Regions from separate parts of the Rahnella sp. 2050 genome, predicted to be linked through region 1. Evidence: riboswitches for the same ligand, from Rfam matches in the RefSeq annotation. Region 1 holds a riboswitch; each other region holds the start of a gene.
What was found. Region 1 has a riboswitch for thiamine pyrophosphate ahead of thiC (phosphomethylpyrimidine synthase ThiC). Riboswitches for the same ligand answer to the same signal wherever they lie in the genome.
Positions count from the first base shown of each region.

Region 1 (7,775 bases):
CTGAAGGGCCTTAAAGGCCCCCCCGCTTATTCTTTTCACTGCAAGCAATTACTTAACAGCGTCTTTCAGAGCTTTACCAGAAACGAACGCAGGCACGTTTGCAGCTGCGATTTTGATTTCTTTACCAGTCTGTGGGTTACGACCAGTACGCTCGTTACGATGATTTACCTTGAAAGTCCCGAAACCAACTAATTGTACAGCATCACCTTCTTTCAGAGACTCGGTAATAGCAGACAGGGTAGATTCAAGAGCAACTTTGGCCTGTGCTTTGGAAAGATCAGCTTTGTCCGCAATTACATCAATCAGTTGAGTCTTGTTCATAAGTTATCCTTTACAGTGTGTTTATCGTTTGCAAAGCATCAAGTGCGACGGATATGCCGATTGACAGCACCCTCCTGCATACACGCACCGATAGCCACTTTTTTTACGCCCCCCAAATGTAGACCAGACAGGGTGCGGATGTGAAGCCTTAAGGCACGACAAATCAGGCGTTAAATCACGTTTTCTTGCCTTATTGCGCTAAATTTATGCCAATGTTACTGACAGCAGCTTCACGCAGGTCAGAACGTAACCCTTTTATTAATTCCAGGTCACGCTCCTCACAGTCAGCCAACAGGCGAAAAATCTCCCATTGGATGTCCCATTCTTCTTCAACGGCAGGAATGACTTTGAGTTCTTCATCGGTCATTTCTTTCCCGGCCTGAGTCATTTCCAGCATCGCGACAGTACGAATTGACGTCTCACTGACGGCAACCGCGTGAGACAGCGTTTCGCCACTCAGACGCGAATGAATCAGTTCGCCTAATGCAATACACGCATCAATGGCCGGATAAACCCCATAGATGTCGTAATCATCAGAAGAAGGCACCGCTTCCTCCAGTTTTTCGAGCTGTGAGTCAAAATTGACCTTGGCGTCTTTTACCACCAGCGTTTCCCAAATTAAATCCAGGATGCGGCGGTAAAGCTGTGGTTCGCCAAACCCGGTTTCCAGGCAAAATGCCTGATAGTTCGGATACATGCGTTCACACAAGCTCGCCATAAACGTCACGTGTTGCCAGCTTTCCAGCTTTTCGAGACGTAAATGAATTGGATTACGTAACATGAGTTGATCTCGTTAACTTTTCTGCGCGGGAGTTTACCTGAAATAAATCAATATCCCTATTCCTTGATTCCTAAAGATCATCACTCAACCGTTGCCAGCGTTGAAACGCCGCCCGGTTTGATGCCACAGCATCCGCCCAACGGGTAGGCTCCGGCAGACGATATTGTCTTATGCACTGTTCGACCCAATAAAACGATGAATCCATGCTGATACGATTACCGGGTGAGATGAATAATGGATTACAGCGTAGCTTGCTGCGCCACACCCAGCCAATCTGTTCATCCCCTTCGTACAGCGCCTGGCGGCTGTGTAGTTCATCGCCTAATGGCAGGAACTGACCGCATAGACGGCTTTTCGCCACACCAATCGTCGGCACGTCGATCATCAGACCAAAGTGACTGGCAACGCCGAGACGGCGCGGATGCGCGATCCCCTGCCCGTCGACAAAAACCAAATCAGGCTGCAATGAGAGTTGCTGCCAGGCTTGCAGCAGTGCGGGAAGTTCGCGGAAGGAAAGGAAACCGGGAATGTACGGCATAACAGTGGGAATGCGGGCAATCTGATATTCCACCAGTTCCAGCGTTGGGTAGCGCAAAACAGCCACCGCCGCACGTGTCACCTCACCGCCCTGTTCGAAACCGACATCCACTCCCGCGATCAACGCGGGAGTGGTAAATCCTGGCGGATCCTGCAGTTCGATCTGATCTGCGAGGATCCGTTGTTCTTCACGTAAAGCACGGGTATCGATCATACCGGGATTTCACTCGTGATATTGCCGGGACAGGCTATGCACCGCTTCCACAAAGGCACCCGCATTTTCCGGCGGGACATCCTGATGAATGCCGTGGCCCAGATTGAACACATGACCATTGCCTTTGCCGAAACCGGCCAGAATGGTCTCCACTTCCTGTTCTATACGCACTGGCGAGGCATACAACATTGAAGGATCCATGTTGCCCTGAATCGCGACTTTGTCACCCACACGACGGCGTGCATCGGCAATATCGGTGGTCCAGTCCAGACCCAGCGCATCGCACCCCGTTGCGGCCATCGCTTCCAGCCACTGACCACCGCCTTTGGTAAACAGAGTCACCGGCACACGACGTCCTTCGTTTTCACGGATCAGACCATCAACAATTTTGTGCATATAGTTCAGGGAGAATTCGCGGTAATCGCGAGGAGTCAACACGCCGCCCCAGGTGTCAAAAATCATCACAGACTGGGCGCCAGCTTTGATCTGTGCATTAAGGTAAAGAATGACGCTGTCTGCCACTTTATCGAGTAACAGATGCATAGTCGCCGGATCGGCGTACATCATCTTTTTGATTTTGGTGAAGGCTTTACTGCTGCCCCCTTCTACCATATACGTCGCCAGCGTCCACGGGCTGCCGGAGAAACCGATAAGCGGCACTTCACCTTGCAGGTTTTTACGGATGGTACGCACGGCATTCATGACATACCCGAGTTCCATTTCAGGATCCGGAACCGGCAGTTTTTCGACATCGGCACGATTCGTCAGTGGTGAAGAAAAACGCGGGCCTTCACCGGCTTCAAAATAGAGCCCCAGCCCCATCGCATCAGGAATGGTCAGGATGTCAGAGAACAGGATCGCCGCATCCAGCGGATAGCGACGAAGCGGCTGCAAAGTCACTTCACAGGCCAGCTCGGCATTCTTGCACAGCGACATAAAATCACCGGCTTCAGCGCGGGTTGCTTTGTACTCCGGCAAATAACGACCAGCCTGACGCATCATCCAGACCGGTGTAATGTCCACTGGCTGACGTAACAAAGCACGCAGGTAACGGTCGTTTTTCAACTCATTCATTCTTGCTCTTTCCTTCAGTATTCGGGCCGCCCGACAATCATCTGACAGCATTCTATCACGTAAAATCGCCTCTACTCTTCGTGTTCGGCACGACAAAGGGCAACGGTGTCTTCAATCAGGCGGCGCGCAATCGTCCCGGGCGGTGGCAACTGCGGCAATGCATCAAAGCGATACCAATTCGCGTTAAGCAACTCTTTCGGGTCATGCTGTATGTCGCCACTGTCGTAATCCGCCATAAATGCCATCATCAGCGAATTGGGGAACGGCCAGGGCTGGGAACTGATGTAACGGACATTTTTCACCCGGATGTTACTTTCTTCCATCACTTCACGTGCCACAGTTTCTTCCAGCGTTTCTCCGACTTCCACGAAACCCGCCAGAACCGTGTGAATACCATTACGATGACGGACATGCTGCGCAAGCAAAATCTCATCTCCCTTACGGATAGCCACAATGATGCAGGGCGCAATCTGCGGATAATAGCGTTCGCGACAGTGCCCGCAGAGTGCAGCCCACTCGGTTTTGCTGACGTGCATTTCATGTCCGCAGTAACCGCAAAACTTGTGAGAACGGTAAAACTCTGACAACTGCACACCACGCCCGACCAACTGGAATAATCCGCGATCTTGATCCAGCAACTGACGGGCAGAAACCATATGGTTTGGCATCGTCTGACGAACCAGCCAGACAGGTTCGCCCTGCCATTCGCCGATCTGCCGCGCTGTTTTACCGGTCAGAGAAAATTGTGCGGCGCTGCCAAACGGCAGTTCACCCTCAGGCAGCCATAGCTTGCCTTCCTGGCTGATGATCCACCAACCGTTGTGTTGCTCAGTAATCTGTAATTCCATAATTGTTGTTGCATAACCTCGTCGGGACTGACAATCTGAGTAAGATATTTACATATTAGTAACTTTTGGTTACTTTTTTTGTCGCTCACGGAGTCAACCATGCTAAATCGTCTGGAAAGACTGACCCAACGCGTTGGTGGCAGTAATGAGTTAGTGGATCAATGGCTGCACGCACGCAAAGAACTGCTGGTTTCGTACTGCACTTTCGTCGGTCTGAAACCCAATAAAGAAAAACATACACCTTTGAATGAAAAGGCGCTGGACAGTTTTTGCCATCATCTGGTCGACTATCTTTCTGCCGGGCATTTTCATCTCTATCCACGCATCATTGAAGAAGTCGATGGCGCAGGCAGCCCGAAAAAAGTACAGGCGGCAAAAATCTACCCTGCTCTGGAGCTGAATACTGAAGCTATCATGGCTTTCCATGACAGTTACACAGAAACTGATATTGACGATGACAATGCTTTCGCCTTTCACTATGCATTATCGGATATCGGTGAGGCATTAGATGCCCGTTTTCAACTGGAAGATCAATTAATTATCATGGCTTTTGAGCCAGCCCCGGAGAGTGTGCCACCTTCGGAAAATGAACCTGATCTCGCCAGACCGGCTTAACACGTTGCCACAATAAAACCCTGCTCAGGGTTATGGTTTTACTTGTAGTTTAAAAAAACGCCTCCTATATTGAGGCTTCTTGTCGGAGTGCCTAGCGCATAATTTTCTGTTGAGAATTACGCCAGGCTGAGACCGTTAATTCGGGATCCGCGGAACCTGATCGGGTTAGTACCCGCGAAGGGAACAAGAGTAATGTTATGCGTTCAGCGCAATCAGGCATCTGCCTGCATAAGGCCGCCCGTGCTGCACCGCCCATTTTTACTCCTGCCGTAAACCTCCTGACAAGCAATTTTCCATCACGTTTTTTTGCGAGGAATTTGCTATGTCGAGTACCCAAAAACCCGTTATTTCTGAAAAGAAACCGTCAAATCGCCGTGAACAACGCGCGCAGGCACAATCGTTTATCGACAGCTTGCAGGGCGAAGCTTTCCCCAACTCCCGGCGTATTTATCTTGAAGCTGACCGCGAAGATATCCGCGTGCCGATGCGTGAAATCCAGCTCAGCCCGACGCTGGTCGGCGGCGGCAAAGACAATCCGCAGTTCGAAGAAAACGAAGCAATTCCTGTTTACGACACCGCCGGACCTTACGGTGATCCGGCGGCAGTTATCGACGTGCATACCGGTCTGGGAAAATTACGCGCCCGCTGGATAAACGAGCGTGCGGACACGCAGGAACTTTCACAGGTCAGTTCCGGTTTTACTCAGCAGCGGCTGGCGGATGACGGGCTGGACCACCTCCGCTTCGAACACCTGCCGCGCCCTCGCAAAGCCATTGCGGGTAAAAATGTCACGCAACTGCATTACGCCCGCAAAGGCATCATCACACCTGAGATGGAATTTATCGCCATTCGCGAAAATATGGGGCGTGAACGGATCCGCGGCGAGGTTCTGCGCCAGCAACATCCCGGCGAAAGCTTTGGCGCGCATCTGCCCGCCAGTATCACTGCAGAGTTTGTGCGACAGGAAGTGGCTGCCGGGCGCGCGATTATTCCCGCCAACATTAACCACCCTGAATCAGAGCCGATGATCATCGGGCGTAATTTCCTGGTGAAAGTGAACGCTAATATCGGCAACTCGGCGGTGACATCTTCCATCGAAGAAGAAGTGGAGAAACTGGTGTGGTCGACACGCTGGGGCGCGGACACCGTAATGGATCTCTCCACCGGACGTTATATACATGAAACCCGTGAATGGATCCTGCGTAACAGTCCGGTACCGATCGGCACCGTGCCGATTTATCAGGCCCTGGAAAAAGTGAACGGTGTGGCCGAAGATCTGAACTGGGAAATATTCCGCGATACATTGCTTGAACAGGCCGAGCAAGGCGTCGATTACTTCACCATTCACGCCGGAGTGTTGCTGCGTTATGTGCCGATGACCGCCAAACGCCTGACCGGGATCGTGTCGCGCGGCGGTTCGATCATGGCGAAATGGTGTCTGTCACATCATCGCGAAAGCTTCCTGTTTGAGCATTTCCGCGAGATCTGTGAAATCTGCGCCGCCTATGATGTCTCGCTTTCATTGGGCGACGGCCTGCGTCCGGGTTCGATTCAGGATGCCAATGACGAAGCGCAATTCGCCGAATTACGCACACTGGGCGAACTGACCAAAATTGCCTGGGAATACGATGTTCAGGTGATGATCGAAGGTCCGGGACATGTGCCGATGCAGATGATCCGCCGCAACATGACCGAAGAACTCGAGCATTGTCACGAAGCCCCGTTCTATACCCTTGGTCCGCTGACTACCGATATCGCGCCGGGTTACGATCACTTTACGTCCGGTATTGGCGCCGCGATGATTGGCTGGTTTGGCTGCGCCATGCTCTGTTATGTCACGCCGAAAGAGCATCTGGGCCTGCCGAACAAAGAAGACGTTAAGCAGGGTTTGATTACCTACAAAATCGCAGCACATGCTGCCGATTTAGCTAAAGGCCATCCCGGTGCCCAAATCCGCGATAACGCCATGTCAAAAGCGCGTTTCGAATTCCGCTGGGAAGATCAGTTTAATCTGGCTCTCGATCCGGCAACGGCACGCGCCTACCACGATGAAACGCTGCCGCAGGAATCCGGCAAAGTTGCACACTTCTGCTCGATGTGTGGCCCGAAATTCTGCTCGATGAAAATCACTCAGGAAGTTCGCGATTACGCCGCTGCGCTTGAAGCCAAAACCCAGCCAATAGAACTCGTTGAATCCGGTATGGCGCAGATGTCTGCCGAATTCCGTTCGCGCGGCGGTGAGCTTTATCACCCGGCCGATAACCTCAGTTCGGAGAGCAGCAAATGAATCCGTCCTCTCAATCCTTTCCTGCCGTTCCATTCCACCTCGGTTTATATCCGGTCGTTGATACCGTGGAATGGATTGCCCGTCTGCTGGACGCGGGCGTTAAAACACTGCAACTGCGTGTGAAAGATTTGCCTGATGAGCAAGCCGAGCCAGCAATTATTGATGCCATCGCGCTCGGTAAAAAATATCAGGCCCGGTTATTCATCAACGATTACTGGCGTCTGGCGGTCAAGCATCAGGCGTATGGGGTGCATTTGGGTCAGGAAGATCTGGATACTGCCGATCTTGAGGCTATCCGTCAGGCCGGCTTACGGCTGGGCGTTTCCACGCATGACGATGCTGAAATGGCACGCGCTGTCGCGGTGAATCCTTCGTACATCGCCCTCGGCCATATCTTCCCGACGCAGACCAAAGATATGCCTTCGGCGCCGCAAGGGCTGGCAGAACTCACCCGACATGTTAAGAAGCTCGATGGCAGCTTTCCGACGGTGGCCATTGGTGGGATCAGCATCGACCGCGCGGCGTCGGTTCTCGACTGCGGCGTCGGCAGTATAGCCGTCGTCAGTGCCATTACGCAGGCGGCGGACTGGCGTGCAGCGACGGCACAACTGCTGGCCTTATGCGCCAGCAAGGTGCCGCAAGATGCTTAACGATGCGGCTTTTATGCGCTACAGCCGCCAGTTGATGCTGGAGGAATTCGGTCCGCTGGCACAGGAAAAATTACAGGCGGCGAAAGTACTGATTGTCGGCCTTGGTGGCCTCGGCTCTCCCGCAGCCTTGTACCTGGCAGCAGCAGGCGTAGGTAAGCTGATTCTGGCCGATGACGATCAATTGCATATCACCAATCTTCAGCGGCAAATCCTCTACCGTACGGCAGATCTCGATCAGCCCAAAGCCGTTCTGGCAAAGCGTGAACTGCTGCGCCTGAATCCGCTTTGCGAAGCGGTGGCCATCACGGAACGTCTGTCGGGAGAAGCATTGACCCGTGCCGTATCGGACGCCGATATCGTTCTGGATTGCAGCGATAACATGGAAACCCGGCATGCAGTTAATAAAGTTTGTGTGGATGCCGGTAAAACCTTGATCAGCGGCAGCGCC
Region 1 is NZ_JBEPKE010000015.1:4,208-11,982, forward strand. It holds gene ABIC79_RS25195 (DUF1481 domain-containing protein) at 1-30, opposite strand, end outside; gene hupA (nucleoid-associated protein HU-alpha) at 49-321, opposite strand; gene ABIC79_RS25205 (YjaG family protein) at 512-1,102, opposite strand; gene nfi (deoxyribonuclease V) at 1,173-1,853, opposite strand; gene hemE (uroporphyrinogen decarboxylase) at 1,863-2,927, opposite strand; gene nudC (NAD(+) diphosphatase) at 2,999-3,775, opposite strand; gene ABIC79_RS25225 (Rsd/AlgQ family anti-sigma factor) at 3,875-4,390, shown strand; TPP riboswitch at 4,464-4,590, shown strand; gene thiC (phosphomethylpyrimidine synthase ThiC) at 4,713-6,677, shown strand; gene thiE (thiamine phosphate synthase) at 6,674-7,327, shown strand; gene ABIC79_RS25240 (HesA/MoeB/ThiF family protein) at 7,320-7,775, shown strand, end outside.

Region 2 (7,775 bases), on a different contig from region 1:
TCGGCGGGCCGAGCATATACACGTGGCGCTGCCCGCAGCCTTCCAGCCCGATGCAGTACAACTCGCCGTTGCCGCTGGTTTCGATATCCAGAGAACACAGTTTCAGCGGCGGGCGGTAGTCCTCCGCCGGTTTCATTTTGGTGTCCATCAGCAGCTTGTCCGGCCCCGGTTTACCGCTGAACCACACCGGTGCGGTGATATAGCGTTCCATCAGGAAGCGTTCCGGCGGGCGGATATCCGCTTCGAAAACACTGACGCCATTTTCTTTCAGCAATTTTTCAATCCGCATTAACTGCCGGTGTTGCGGGCAGTAAAGCCCAAGAACGGCGCGGGAATGGAAATCCTGCAACGGCAACGGACGCAGACTGATATTTTTTTCATCAATGAGAATGCGCTCCGCCGCCGCGCGTTGTTCGGCCGGAATAAACGCCACCGATTCCTGTAAAGGCAGGCGCACTTTCTGCGGACCTTCGTCGGTCGCCAGCCACAATTCCACCTCGGTACCGCGCGGCGCGTCGCGCCAGTGGCGGGTCAGCACAAATCCCTGACGCGGCGGGGTGTCAGTGGCAGCAGAAGCGGGACGGACAAAGGTGGAAGTGATAAGCGCCTCGGAACGGTAAAGATGAACAGATAAGGAATCAGAACAGAGTATGGTTATTTATACAGTCTTTGTCTATGGCTCAGGTTTCTGCCAAATACGCATACAATTACCCGGTTGACTGTGATAGTTCATGCGCTGACAATTCAGCCGATTGATGTATTTACTACAATGAGAATGCAGAAAACTCACACTTGTCTCATTTATCTGCGCAATTGGCGCAACTGAATTCTGGGAAGATATGGAAGCCTATCTACAACATCTGGTCGCTCAGTCGGTGGGCTTGGCATTAATTATCGTCGCGGTGGTGGCTTTCTTCGAGTCGCTGGCGCTGGTGGGCCTGATCCTGCCGGGTACCGTCATGATGGCGACGCTCGGGACGTTGATCGGCAGCGGTCAGGTGGGGTTGTACGAAGCCTGGCTGGCGGCGGGGCTGGGATGTTTCTTCGGCGACTGGGCCTCGTATTTCATTGGCCGCGGTTTCAAGGAGCCGCTGCATCGCTGGCGCTTCCTCAAACGTTACCAGTTATTACTGGATAAAACCGGTTATGCGCTGGATCGCCATAGTTTTGCGACGGTGATTATCGGGCGTTTCATCGGACCAACACGCCCGCTGGTGCCGATGGTTGCCGGTATGCTGAACCTTCCGCCTTACAAATTTGCACCGCCGAATATTATTGGCTGCATCACCTGGCCACCGGTGTATTTCCTGCCGGGCATTCTGGCGGGCGTGGCCATTGATATTCCGGCCAGTCACAACAGCTCGGTCTTCAAATGGATGCTGTTTGCCGCCGTGGTGCTGATCTGGCTGAGTGCCTGGTTGCTGTGGCGCTGGTTCCGTTCGGGCAAAGCTTCACCTGATGCGATGACAAAATGGTTGCCCTTAGCGCGTCTGCGCATCGTCTGTGTGCTAAGTCTGGTCGCAACCGCAGTGAGTCTGGTGATGTTAAGCGAACAGCCGATGATGCCGGTTTATGGTCATTTGCTGTGGCAAGTGATCACCCGCTGATCCCCGGCATTATCCCCAACACGCTGGCCTGCGGCGCACTGCCGTCGGTCAGTGCCTGCGTCGGCCCGTCGTAAAAAATCCGGCCATCGACGATCAGCAACGTGCGCGGCGCGATCCGTGCCGCATCATCCAGATTGTGCGACACCATCAGCAGCGTGAGATGGCGTTGCTCACATACCTTATCCAGCAACGTCAGCATCTCACTGCGCAGTGCCGGATCGAGTGCTGAAAAGGGCTCATCGAGCAATAAAACCGGCTGACTGCGCAGCAGGCAACGGGCGAGCGCGACACGCTGACGCTGGCCACCGGAAAGTTGCGATGGCAGCCGGTCCAGACATTCAGTCAGCCCGACCTGTCGGGCAATTTCTTCCAGTTCCTGCTTCTGCTGCGCGGTAAGTTTCAGCCCCGGATGCAATCCCAGCCCCATGTTCTGACGCACCGTCAGATGCGAGAACAGATTATTTTCCTGAAACAACATCGACACCGGACGTTTTGCCGGTGGCGTCACGCTGTGATCTGCGCCGTTGAGCAGGATCTGCCCGCTGACCGGTGCCAGAAAACCGGCGACCAGACTCAGCAGGGTACTTTTCCCGGCGCCGCTCGGGCCGAGGATTGCCACACGTTCACCGGCGTCGATCTGTAAATCGAAGCGCATCGGCAGATGTTCGTACAAATACGTCAGTTTATTCAGCGTCAGCATGGCGGCCCGGCAGTTTCTCAATCAGGGTGAATAACAGGAAGCATAGCAGCAGTAATAACAGCGCCGTCACCGCGCCGTCCTGGCTGCGGTAGGAACCAATCTGCTGATACAGATAAAACGGCAGGGTGCGGAAATTCTCGTTGCCGAACAAGGCAATCACACCGAAATCCCCCAGCGAAAGTACACAGGCGAAAGCCAGTGCCTGTGCAATCGGGCGTTTCAGTGCGCTGAGTTCAACCCGGCGCAGCCGCTGCCAGCCATGCATATCCAGCGAAAGACACAGCAGCGTGTAGCGTTCTGCCACGTCGCGCATCGGGTTATCCAGCACTTTTAATGCATAAGGTACGGCCATCAGCGCATTCGTGAGGATCACCAGCGGCCACGGCGATTGTGGTAAACCGGTGGTATCGCCGAGCAACAGGAAGAAACCGGTCGCCAGCACAATACCCGGCATCGCGAGGATCAGCATGCCGCTCAGATCCATCGCCTGCGCCCAGCTATTTCTCTTGCGTAACCGCAGTTCGCGGCTGCTCCACAGCAGCATCATGGTCAGCAGCACACACAATAATCCGCTGCCGAGCGCGATACGCACGGATGTCCATAATGCCTGCCAGAGCGCGGGTTGTTGCAAAACACCGACCGCTGCCCGGTTTATGCCATCGGTAATGACGGCGAGTAACGGCGGCAGGATCAGCAACAACGCCAGGCCAATCAGTACGGCATCGGCGATGCGCCGCAGCCAGGAATCATCAGGATTACGCCAGCGCTGAGAATGCGTTTGGCCCACCGGCAACGCCTGACTGAGTTTCTGACTGAGCAACACCAGCGCCAGGCAACAAAACAGCTGGATCAGGGCCAGCGTGGCGGCGCGGCTTAAATCGTAGTCGTAACTTAGCGCCTGATAAATGGCGAGTTCAATGGTCGTTGCCTGCGGACCGCCACCCAGTGAAAGCACCGTGGCGAAGCTGGCGAAACACAGCATAAAGATTAAGGCGGCGGCGGGGAATATCTGCCGGCGAATGGCAGGCCATTCCACAAAGCGGAATTGCTGCCAGATATTCATGCCGAGTTGTGCGGCGAGCTGGCGCTGCTCAACGGCGATATTTTCCAGTGCCTGCACTAAGAGCCGCGCTGCCAGCGGCAGATTGAAAAAGACGTGCGCCAGCAAAATGCCCTGTAAACCATACGGCGAGAAACGGTAATCCATGCCCAGCCAGCCGCAAATTTGCGCCAGCCAGCCCTGTCTTCCGTAGACACTGAGAATGCCAAACACCGCCACCAAAACCGGCAAGACCAGCGTCATCGCACATAAACGTAATAACAGCTGACGGCCGGGGAAACGGCGGCGGAACAAGGTGCGTGCCAGCAAAATTGCGGGCAGCACCGAGCAAAGCGCTGAAAGCAGCGCCTGCCAGAAAGTAAAGCAGATCACATGCCAGAGATAAGGATCGTGCCAGAGCGATGCGCCGCTTATCTGTGGCGCATGACGCCACAGAGAGCCTAAGGCCAGTACTGCCACCAGCAACATAGCCAGTGACGCGATGACGCCCGGCAACAGCCAGCGAGGGATCAATGGCTGACGGCGTTCTGCCATGCCTGGATCCATTGTGAACGATGAGTAGCGACATCCTGTGCGCTGTATTGCAGAGATTTGGCCGGAATCGTCAGTTGTTTAAAAGCGTCAGGCAGCGGGGTATTCACCACCGGATACATCCAGTTGCCGGTCGGGATCACTTTCTGGAAATCTTCCGTGGTGACGAACTTCATGAACTGTTCAGCAAGTTTCGGTTGCTTGCTGTTTGCCAGCTGGCCCGCCACTTCGACCTGCATGTAATGCCCTTCGGTAAAATCGGCTGCGGCGTAGTTATCTTTCTTCTCTTCGACAATATGGTATGCCGGAGAGGTGGTGTAGCTCAGCACCAGGTCGCTTTCACCTTTGAGGAATAAACCGTAAGCCTCGCTCCAGCCTTTAGTGACGGTGACAGTTTTCTTCGCCAGTTTTTCCCACGCTTGCGGCGCTTTATCGCCGTAGACTTTTTGCATCCACAGCATCAGGCCCAGACCCGGTGTACTGGTGCGTGGATCTTCATAAATCACTTTCCATTTCTGGTCGCTGTTGATCAGCTCATCGAGGCTTTTTGGCGGATTCTTCAGTTTATTTTTGTCGTAGACGAAGGCGAAATAACCGTAATCGTAAGGCACGAAAGTGCTGTCATTCCAGCCGCCTGGCACCGTCAGTCTGGCGTTGGTTTTCGGTGCTTTGGCGAATAAACCGGTTTGTTCAGCGGCCTGCAACAGGTTGTTATCCAGCCCCAGCACGATGTCGGCTTTGCTGTTTTTACCTTCCATCCGCAGACGGTTGAGCAAAGACACGCCATCTTCCAGCGCCACGTATTTCAGTTCGCAGCCGCATTGGGCTTCAAAGGCTTTTTTAATGGCGGGACCGGGGCCCCAGTCAGCAGAGAAAGAATCGTAGGTATAAACCGTCAAAACAGGTTTTGACGCAAATGCAGGTGCAGAAAGTAACAGCAGGCAGGACAGTAATTTTTTCAACTTTGCGCTCCAAAAAAATGAAAGGGCAAAGGATTTTGAGTAAGCATCGCGCAGTCTCAAATCCCTCCGCCGGGATTAACCGGATCAGGTTCGACGGGTTTCAAATCTCAGCCAAACTTGCTCACGGCGTTTACATCGCAGCTTTAACAAGTCGGGCACCCCGTTGAGAACGGATGTCATTCTAGAGATTAACGGCGCGATGCGATAGTCCGATTAACTGTCCGGTGGGGCAAACCAGGCGGATTTAAAGTCGAACCAGCCGAGGGTGTTCATACGCACACCGCGCATACTGCGTTGCCCCTGTAGCACCAGCCAGTGATGGAACAGGGGATGGATCTGATGGCTGACCGTCTGTTTCTGGCTCCATTTCGCCATCGATAAATTCCCGGCGTGCCACAGGGCGGCATCGTCGTTCATCTCTTCGCTAAAGCAATGCTTTGCCAGCGGCAATTCGTAGAAATGCGCGAACAGTGAAAACTCCAGCGGCAGGGTGAAGTTGGCACTGCCGAGCCACAGATCACTTTTGGCATCGCCGCGGTGCCAGACTGCGTAATCCACTATCTGAATAATCAGTTCGATACCTTCTTCCGCCAGCAACGGGCGCAGGGCGTTGCAGATCGCCTGATGTTCGGAATGCTCGCCGTAAAATGTCAGCGTTACCTGCGTCAGGTTTTGCGGTTTGGGCGGACGTGGCCGGGGCGCTTTGTGATGCCATCGCGGCAGCAGGCCATACGCCGGAGACCAGTAGCGCTGGTAAATCGGTTCGGCATTATTCAGTAAGGCGATGGGATTGAGTAAATCGCACAACCACTGGCGTGTTTCTTCAGATTGTCCGACCGGCGAACGCTGGTCAAATAACAGGAAATAGCAGCCTTCTTCAAGGCGACTTTCCAGCTCGCTTTTGCCTGATTCATCGGCCTGAAGCTGTACGCCGGAATGCACCAGCTCTTCACTCAGTTCCGGTAATACCCAGATATTCACCTCGTCGATCAGTGCCCGGAAGCCAAAATAATCGTCAAAGGCGCGGATGCGCAGCTGTGTTTTCAGATTACGCACCACGGCGTAAGGGCCGGTGCCGACCGGATGGCGGGCAAAATCAGGCAGTGACTGCCATTCCTGCGGCAGGATCATCGCGTGGATATTGCCAAACAACCACGGCAGCCAGCGGTCGGGTTCATTCAGGTGGATATCTATGACATTCGCCGTGGGCGTCGTGACTGATTTCAGGTTGCTGAACAGCGGATGCGTTTTCAGGCGAATAAACGTGGCGATAATATCTGCCATCTCGAGTTCGCGACCATGATGAAAATGAATGGCGGGGCGCAGATAAAACCGCCAGTGCAGCGGCGAAACTTCCTGCCAGTGATGGGCTAAATCGCCTTCCGCTTCCCCATTTTCCTCATTTATGCGTGTCAGGCCGCTAAAGATTTGTCTGGCAATGTGGGTTTCTGAACGGCGCAACATGGTGCCGGGCAGCAGATTCATCAGCGGGCGATAATACAGTACGCGCAGAATATGTTTGCCCTGACGGAAACTGCGACCGAGCTGGGACAGCAGCATCTGGCGCACCAGGGTTTTGTCGCCGACCAGTTGTACCAGCTGATCAATGCTGTCCTGTTCCAGCAGCTCTTCAGCGCGCTGTTGCTGGAGTGCCAGCCCGGTATAAAGAAATTTCAGCGTGGATCGTTTGCCGCGTCCGGCCTCTGCATCCCACGTCAGCCAGCCCTGTCCCTGCATGGTGCTGAGCAACGAGCGCATGTGTCTGCGTGAACAGTTCAGGACTTCTGACAGTGCCTGTAATGTCGTTTCAGTTTCTTCACCGTGACAGCTTTGCCATAAGCGGATGAACTGTTGTTGCAAACGGGATGAGGACATAAAAGAGGAACTCCGTGGCCGATCTTCATCAATTTATCTTTCCTCATATTACGCCGATACTGTTTCTCAACGAAAGCCTGTTGTGAACAACCGGAGATCATCATGAAACGCAGTCTGAACGCCCGTTTCTATCAGCGTTATTTTGAAGCCATCAAAAAAAACGCCTCTAAAAATCATGCAGACTGGCTGTCCTGGGTTCCGGTGCAGTACCGTCTGGATATTCTGTCCCGTCTCACGCAGTGGGATATGGAAACGATGGACGACGAGCAATACCGCCGGCGACTGTGACTTCAGGTCTGACTAAATTCGATTTTCTGAGTAATGGTGTATTGTCACCAGCCAGTGAGGAAACTCACTGGTTTTTTTATGCTCATTTTCCAGAACCGACTGAAACTTCGCTACACTGTCTGTCTTGCTTTATCTGCATTCATTTCTCAGGGACGACGTCATGTCAAAACCTCGTTTTAATCGTATTTATGTCACCTTTCTGGTGGTCTCCTTGCTGTGCGGCGTGGCGGGTGCATTACAGGCGCCGACGCTGAGTCTGTTTCTGACCAACGAAGTGAAGGTCCGTCCGCTGTGGGTCGGCTTCTTTTATACCGTTAACGCCATCGCGGGGATCGCGATCAGCTTTCTGCTGGCTAACCGTTCCGATAACAAAGGCGACCGGCGGAAATTGCTGATGTTCTGCTGCCTGATGGCGATCGGCAACAGTCTGGTCTTTGCCTTCAGCCGCGATTATCTGGTGCTGATCACTGTCGGTGTGTTGCTGGCAGCGATAGGTAACGCGTCGATGCCCCAGCTCTTTGCACTGGCGCGGGAACATGCGGATCGCTCCGCCAGTGAAGTGGTGATGTTCAGCTCGATGATGCGTGCGATGCTCTCGCTGGCCTGGGTGCTTGGCCCGCCGCTGTCGTTCATGGTGGCGTTGAACTACGGCTTTACGCCAATGTACCTGAGTGCGGCAGCGGTGTTTGTCGGCAGCATACTGATGATCCTGTTTTTCCTGCCCTCAGTACCACGCCTTGAACTGCCAGTGG
Region 2 is NZ_JBEPKE010000002.1:384,646-392,420, forward strand. It holds gene ABIC79_RS08965 (DNA polymerase II) at 1-601, opposite strand, end outside; gene ABIC79_RS08970 (DedA family protein) at 840-1,607, shown strand; gene thiQ (thiamine ABC transporter ATP-binding protein ThiQ) at 1,597-2,307, opposite strand; gene thiP (thiamine/thiamine pyrophosphate ABC transporter permease ThiP) at 2,291-3,901, opposite strand; gene thiB (thiamine ABC transporter substrate binding subunit) at 3,877-4,860, opposite strand; TPP riboswitch at 4,904-5,033, opposite strand; gene sgrR (HTH-type transcriptional regulator SgrR) at 5,074-6,735, opposite strand; gene sgrT (glucose uptake inhibitor SgrT) at 6,838-7,023, shown strand; gene ABIC79_RS09000 (MFS transporter) at 7,184-7,775, shown strand, end outside.
Region 2: another riboswitch for thiamine pyrophosphate. It lies ahead of thiB (thiamine ABC transporter substrate binding subunit); the one in region 1 lies ahead of thiC (phosphomethylpyrimidine synthase ThiC).

Region 3 (7,775 bases), on a different contig from region 1:
GTGCAAAGGATGAAAAAAATCACAAACACAAGCAGGGCCATTTTATCTTTATTTAACAGGCTCATGACTTTTATCCTTTTTGATATTCAATAGCGTGTATACATAGAAATAGAATACGACATCCCCGAGAACGGTGACAAAACGCCCTAATACCACGGCTAGCAACAATTCAGACTCTGGGATAATAGATCGCAGACAAAAAACAATAACTAACTCTCTTATGCCCACTCCTGCTGGCGCTCCCGGAGTGATTAACCCTACAAGCCATGCAATGGTATATGCGCCAAATATATAAATATAGTAGTTTAATGGTATTCGTTCTTTGAATGAAATTTCTGTTAAAATAAAAGTAAATATTATTGCAGACAGAGAAAGAAATAGTAGTTGCAATAAGAATGCATACGAAAGTTGCTTACTAAAAAATACTTTAATTACAGCGAAGGTTATGATGATGCTTAAGACGGTAATCATTACCCCTATAACTTGCGGTATGACGGGGAATATTATTGGTATAATGAGAAATATAGAGGTACTACCTGCTATTGCTATCAATATTAATTCATAAAAATTTGATTTTAAAACTTGCCTGGAAGGGTATCCTGAAGCCATTGCTATAGCTTGTCTTCCCGCTATATGAAAAATATTCCCGGGAATATATTTAGCAAGCTGAGATATCCCATAAGTTCTGATTGCCCACCTTTTTTCGACAGAAATAGTCAAGTGAAGTAAGATGCTTTTCCATGCAATAGCAAGTAACAAATTTATTATGCCATAGCATATGGCCATAAACCCAATCAATAACCAAGAGACAGGAGGTAAAGATTGAATGTCCGCTTTTTGCCAATAATTATGGAGGCGTGCTACGACAAAAATGACGCCGATTATTGCCAATCCGCTACCCAGGATATTAAGTGCGATATTTATCGTCGATTTATTAAATTTTAACGCTGGCGACATAAAATCATTGTCCATGGTAATGGGCTTTTCACTTCAACAATAATGAAGTGTTTATCAACTAATTCTATGAATGATTTTTTTGACCAGTGTTGTAAGTGACCGGGAGTGTTTCCAATATCCTTAACATATTTCCCACGGGCAAGGTTAAGTACTCGCCACAAAGGCTCTCTGGGAACACTTAATATGACATAATTATCGGCTACTTTTTTTATTGCCTTTAAGCCTGCTTCAGGATCTTCCAGATGCTCCAGCACCTCGCAACAGACAATCAGCTCCGCAGAATCCTCAGATTTATTGAGGTCATAAATACTTCTTGTTTTGAATAATGAAGCGGGCAAATTTTCTGAGGATGAGTTTTCTTGTGCAATACTAATAATTTGTTGTGAAAAGTCACACCCCCTCGCATCAATTCCCTCTTTATTCCACTTAAGAACCCAATATCCTTCGCCACATCCAACTTCATGGATCGTCTGAGGATCAACGGTTGCAACAAGTCCTGAAAGAGAATTCTCGAACCCTTTCATCATCCAGCGTACTATTGGATTTTTAGAAGCATATTTATCGTAATTATTACCTACAACAATACCATCTTCAGTTTTACCACCAGCAATTTTTATAGCCATCATTTTTCCTATTGTAATAATTTTCTAGTTTTATAATTGATCTTTTTCAGGTGGATAATTTTTTTTTGCCAAAGGTTGAGGATTTCTGTTGTGCAGTTGTGCAGTTGTGCGGTTTTAAATCTTAAATCTTCAAGTAATGTTCTGTTAGCAGAAAGCAAATCTGCAACGAATGCAATCAGCAAGGTCTGAAATCCCATCCCCAACAAGATAGATGCCAAAATTAGAGACTGTATATTTCCTGTGCCATCTCCCGTAAAGTATTTGAATAAGAAACGTAGTCCGATCAAAAATCCAATGGTGAAAAGTGTCAAGCCAATGGTTCCAAAAAATCTGAATGGACGATAGATCACGAATATTCTTATAATTGTGATTACGCTTCTTTTGATATATGAAAATGTACTTTTCACCAGTCGGGAAGGGCGTAAGTCATCATTTACTCTGATAGGTACGGATGTAATAGAGATGTTTTTCTGTCCGGCTTGGATAATAGTTTCAAGGGTATAAGTATAATTACTGAAAACTATAAGCTTTTGAGCCGTTTCGCGGTTAATTGCACGAAAACCACTGGGCGCGTCAGGAATATCCGTTTTACTGGCCGTCCGCACAACCCAACTCCCTAGTTTTTGAAGTAATTTCTTCAAAGGTGAGAAGTGTTCAATTGCCTGAATTGGACGTTCCCCAATAACAAATTCTGCCTGTGACGAGAGTATTGGGGCAACTAATTTCGGAATATCATCTGCATTATATTGATTATCGGCATCAGTATTGACGATGACGTCGGCACCAAATTTTAAACAGGCATCAATTCCTGTCATGAATGCATAAGCCAGGCCTTTATTGGTCTTATGCCTGACTATGTGGTCTACGCCATTTTTCCTGGCCACGTCGATGGTATCGTCTGAGCTGCCATCATCAATAATCAGCCATTCAACGCTATCAAAGCCTTCAACATGCCGGGGCAAGGCATTCAGAGCAATAGCCAACGTGCCACCTTCATTAAAGCAAGGTATTTGTATAATTAATTTCACATCACATTCCTCTGCTAACGCTGATGTATATTATTCATGAATTTAATATAATCATTTCAATAAGTAAAAGCACTTATAGATATTCTTAAGCATATATAAAACCAGACGGTATTTGATATAGATTAGCAGGTATATGTGATGCTTGTGGCAAAAATAACATATTAATGAAAAGCCGCCTTAGTAAGGGTATTCCTGTCAAACCAATGGATATGTTAATACTGTCCTATTAGAGAACAGTGGTTTTTAACGCATTTCCTGATTGATCTTCTGACCTTCGCCGCCAATAATGTTCCCTTGACTCGGGGTGCCCGCTGCAAAGCAGGGCTGAGATTTTACCCGTATTACCTGATCTGGATTATGCCAGCGTAGGGAAGTCAGGTATCTCTCCTGATACCGCCTTCCTGAGTGCCGGTGGGGAGATTTATGAATACCCGACCTAACTTCTTGCCCGGCGCCTTAGCCGCCACTTCTCTCAAACAACTCCGCCTTTCAGCGCCGCTGGTTCATTGCCTGACCAACGACGTGGTGCAATCTTTTACCGCCAATGTCCTGCTGGCGCTGGGTGCATCTCCGGCGATGGTGGTTGATCCCGCCGAAGCGGCGCAATTTGGCGCCATTGCCGATGCCTTATTGGTGAACGTCGGCACGCTGACACATCCCCATGCCGATGCGATGCGGGCGGCTATTCACGCAGCCACTCAGGCCGGAAAGCCCTGGGTGCTGGATCCGGTTGCTGTCGGCGGTCTGAGCTGGCGTACAGAATTCTGTCGTGAAATCATCACACTTAAACCTGCCGCAATCCGCGGTAATGCCTCGGAAATCCTGGCTCTCAGCGGCCTCAGTGCGTCCGGGCGCGGCGTGGACAGCGGTGATGATTCCCTTTCTGCCTTACCTGCCGCACAGCAACTGGCGCGGGAGACCGGCGCGGTAGTGGCTGTGACGGGTGAAACCGATTACGTCACCGACGGGATGCGCAGTTGGGCGGTGGCTGGCGGACATCCGATGATGACCCGCGTGGTGGGTACCGGATGCGCATTATCTGCGGTGGTGGCGGCCTTTGTGGCTTTGCCGGGTGATCGCCTGGATAACGTGGCCGCCGCCTGCCGGGTGATGTCCTGTGCCGGCGAGCGCGCCTGTGCGGTCGTGAAGGGGCCGGGCAGTTTCACGCCTGAATACCTCGATAATCTGTATTTAATGGGCGAGGAATGGCTGAATGGCGAGGAAATACAATGAAACGTATTAATGCACTGACGATTGCAGGCACAGATCCGAGTGGCGGGGCGGGGATCCAGGCGGATTTGAAAACCTTCTCGGCGCTGGGTGCGTACGGCACCAGTGTGATCACCGCGCTGGTGGCGCAGAACACCCGTGGTGTGCAGTCGGTCTATAACATTGAGCCCGGTTTCGTTTCAGCGCAGCTCGATTCCGTACTGAGCGATGTGCGGATCGACAGTGCGAAAATCGGCATGCTGGCGAACAGTCAGATTGTGGAGGCGGTTGCGGAGCGACTCAGACATTATCAGCCGCCGTTTGTGGTGCTGGATACCGTGATGCTGGCGAAAAGTGGCGATCCGTTACTGCTGCCGGAGGCCGTGGATGCCGTGCGTCGTTTGCTGATCCCGCAGGCTTCCATTATTACGCCAAATCTGCCCGAAGCGGCGGCGTTACTGGACTGTGCGGTGGCGGCGAATGAAACCGAAATGCGTAAGCAGGGAGAAGCCTTACTGGCGATGGGATGTGGTGCCGTGCTGATGAAAGGGGGACATCTGAGTGATGAGGAAAGCCCTGACTGGTTGTTTGTGACCGGTTCCCGTGAGCGGTTTACTGCGCCGCGTGTGAATACCCGACATACTCATGGCACCGGTTGCACGCTGTCGGCCGCGCTGGCCGCGTTACGTCCGCGTCATCACAACTGGGCCGATACGGTACGCGAAGCCAAAGCCTATTTACAGCAGGCGCTGATGCAGGCCGACTCACTGGAAGTCGGCCACGGTATCGGGCCTGTGCATCATTTCCACCGCTGGTGGTAACCGCGGATTATGCCTGGTGCTGGGTTTCGCTCAGCGCCTGTTCAACCTGATGAAATTTCGTCAGCGCCTGTTGCAAATGAACGGCATCAAACGGGTTCAGCGGATAGAATTTTTCTTCTTTACGCGGGCGCAGCATGACGCGGATTTTAGTTGCTGACATCCGTTCAAACAGATAGCTGGCAATATCGTCGTTCTCCTCGTCCTGCCACGACAGCAGCAATGCCGCATGCTCACCGCTGCGGCGGCCAATAAATTGTCCGTGTGACCACAGCCCTTCAAATTCGCCATCCTTTTGCAGTTTTTTGCCACTGAACCACGGTGATTCAGCCAGCGTCAGGAGGGCTTGCGGCGTGATATCCGCATACAACTGGCGCCACTGCGGGCGGTTGTTATCCATCTGCCAGCAGGCCATGCCGAGATAATCGTTCAGTTCACGCCAGTCCTGTTCCAGTTTCTCCCTGAGTTCAGGATCCTGCACATGCATGAACTGTTGCAGGCCGGTCGCCTGATCACCCAGCTTGTTATAGGCAATAACGGTCATGGTGCGGGGCTTACGGCGGAATGTGACCCACAGCAGTACTTTGGGGATGCGGAAAGTGATGGCCTGAACGGTGAGTTTGTAACGGTTGCCACGTGACATCACCAGGCCGCTGGAAGTGCCCCGTTTGTCCTGATAATTTCTCACCAGTACCACGCTGTTCTGTCCCATCCAGCCCGTGACGTAATGTTCTTTTTCGCTTTCTGCCACGTCCAGATCGTGAACGATCTGGGTGATTTTCTCGTTATCGAGCTGGGAGAGGGACAGTGACTGATCGGCACTGTAGTAGCTTTTTTTCAGGGCGGCTGCGGCTGGCATAAAAGTATCCACGATATTGATGTGGTTTACAGCTTACACCAAGTTGTCATACAGATTTTAGGGATAACCCGCAAAATTTGATCGCTGTCGTTCACTGTTTGTGTATTACAACGTCCTTTTACTTACTCGGCATCAAACCAGTCACTGTTCTGTTCGGCAATCGGGGTAATGGTGGAAATCATTTCCTGCAAATGAATGCGGATAGCTTTTTCAGCGGCGTCCGGGTCATGCGCTTTCAGCCCGTCAAAAATCGCATAATGTTGTGCAATCAGATTTTCCGGCGGTGACACTTTACTGAGTGTCAAAAAGCGCACGCGATCCATTGTCGCTTTGATGTGCTCGACGGTTTCCCATGCCAGGCGGCAGTCGATGATCTGCGCAATCGTGCGGTGGAACTCATCATCCAGCAACAGGAATTCCTGCGTTTGTTGACTCTTTGCCGCCAGCGTCTGACGCTCAAGATTATGTTCGAGCAAGGCCAGATCTTTATCGGTGGCGACCATGGCTGCACGGCGTACCACGGCGGTTTCGACTGCTTCGCGAATGAAGCGTCCGTCGGCAACCCGCTTGGAGGAAATTTTCATTACATAGGTGCCGCGTTGCGGTAAAACCTGAACCAGCCCGGCTTCGGCCAGTTTGATAAAAGCTTCGCGAACCGGCTGGCGGGACACATTAAAGCGTGTGGAAATTTCTTTCTCCGACAGGAATGCCCCCGGCGCGATGGCACAGGTGACGATGTCCTGACGCAAGGTGCGATAAATCTGCTGATTAACCGGCACATTACTGAGAAATTCAAAGGAGTCTGTCATGGGCAAAAGTTGTCTTTAAAGTCGGGAAACGACAATACTAACATGAGTTTTCTGATGTTTTTGAGATTGTTAGCGCAAGCTTTCATCAAATTATTGGGAGTTTATATGCTCCCGGCAATACAGCTTTTTATAGGCCGCGGGTGTGATACCCAGCAGTTTACGAAATACCCGGCGAAAATACGCCACATCGTTAAACCCCGTCAGGCGTGCCACGTCTGCCACATTGCCGGTATTGGCCAGTAACAGCTTTTCTGCTGCAGCGACACGTTGTTTATGCAGCGCATCCGTCAGCGTCATCTGAAAGGTCAGGCGGAAAACCCGCCCGAGATAATCCGCGTTACAGTGCAGCCGCTGCGCCAGCTCAGAGGCCCCCAGTGGCAGATGAAACTGTGTGGTGATCAGCTGACGGGCTTTGTAGGCCAGCGCCACGCCGGGGCCGCCGGGTTCGACATTCTCCGGCCAGGCGCGCGAGACTTCCTCTAACAGCAAAATCAGGAACAGCTCAAGAGAATTACCGCCGCGTTCCTGTTCATATAAAAATAATCTGAACAGCGTTAACAGGGTTTCACTGTCCCTGACTTTACAATGCTGTGGAATATTTAGCTGTAAAGAGGGACTATTTTGCTGTGGTTTAATGATTGCTATATCTTCCACAATATCAAAATGCAGCCAGTAAAATTTTAAATCGGGATCAAAGGTTGTGACGCCTTTATGTTCCCTGCCGGGAAATAACAGTAAACTTTCTCCTGTATGCAAATCAAAACGCGTATTTTCTTCCTGTAAAGACAACGAGCCACGGACGACATAAATTAATTCGTGCGAACTCAGGCGTCGGGTCGGATGTGTGCCAATTCCTCTGGAAATGAACAGGCCACCGTTTTGCACTTTAACCGGGTAATTTACGGAGAACGCGAGCATTTCAGGCATTTTAAGGCACTCATCAGGCAAGTTTTGTCTGACAGTAGCACAGGAAACGTGCACCACCAGCCGGGTATGAAGAGGTTTTGATCTGCTTCACAGATTCTGGATGTGAGTCGGAATTGTCCCGTTTAACTACTTTTCTCTCCTCTTGTTGGCATGAGAACCCTATGCCAGATTTATGGCGTACCTTATTTCATCTCAGGGCTGATACGAATAATTAGCCTTATTCATTGTGTTCCTACAGCTTATAAATAACGATATAAAAGCGAGGAAAGATAATGCCAACAGATTCAGTTAATACAGGCTCTGCACCGGTAAACGGTGAGGACAGAATACTTTCTGCTAATGCCAAACTTTCTGTCAGTGAAAAAATCGGTTATGGATTAGGTGATGCCGGTGGCACGATAATTACCTGTCTTATCACCAGTTTTCTGACATTCTTTTATACCGATGTTTTCGGGCTGACACCTGCGATTGTCGGTACGCTGTTTATTTCGCTGCGTGTGATTGACGCGATTTCCGATCCGCTGATGGGCATTCTGGCTGACCGC
Region 3 is NZ_JBEPKE010000001.1:1,431,361-1,439,135, reverse strand. It holds gene ABIC79_RS06375 (ArnT family glycosyltransferase) at 1-65, opposite strand, end outside; gene ABIC79_RS06370 (hypothetical protein) at 49-957, opposite strand; gene ABIC79_RS06365 (class I SAM-dependent methyltransferase) at 942-1,580, opposite strand; gene ABIC79_RS06360 (glycosyltransferase family 2 protein) at 1,589-2,608, opposite strand; TPP riboswitch at 2,899-2,997, shown strand; gene thiM (hydroxyethylthiazole kinase) at 3,032-3,841, shown strand; gene thiD (bifunctional hydroxymethylpyrimidine kinase/phosphomethylpyrimidine kinase) at 3,838-4,638, shown strand; gene ABIC79_RS06345 (hypothetical protein) at 4,646-5,494, opposite strand; gene ABIC79_RS06340 (GntR family transcriptional regulator) at 5,617-6,303, opposite strand; gene ABIC79_RS06335 (AraC family transcriptional regulator) at 6,394-7,221, opposite strand; gene ABIC79_RS06330 (MFS transporter) at 7,503-7,775, shown strand, end outside.
Region 3: another riboswitch for thiamine pyrophosphate. It lies ahead of thiM (hydroxyethylthiazole kinase); the one in region 1 lies ahead of thiC (phosphomethylpyrimidine synthase ThiC).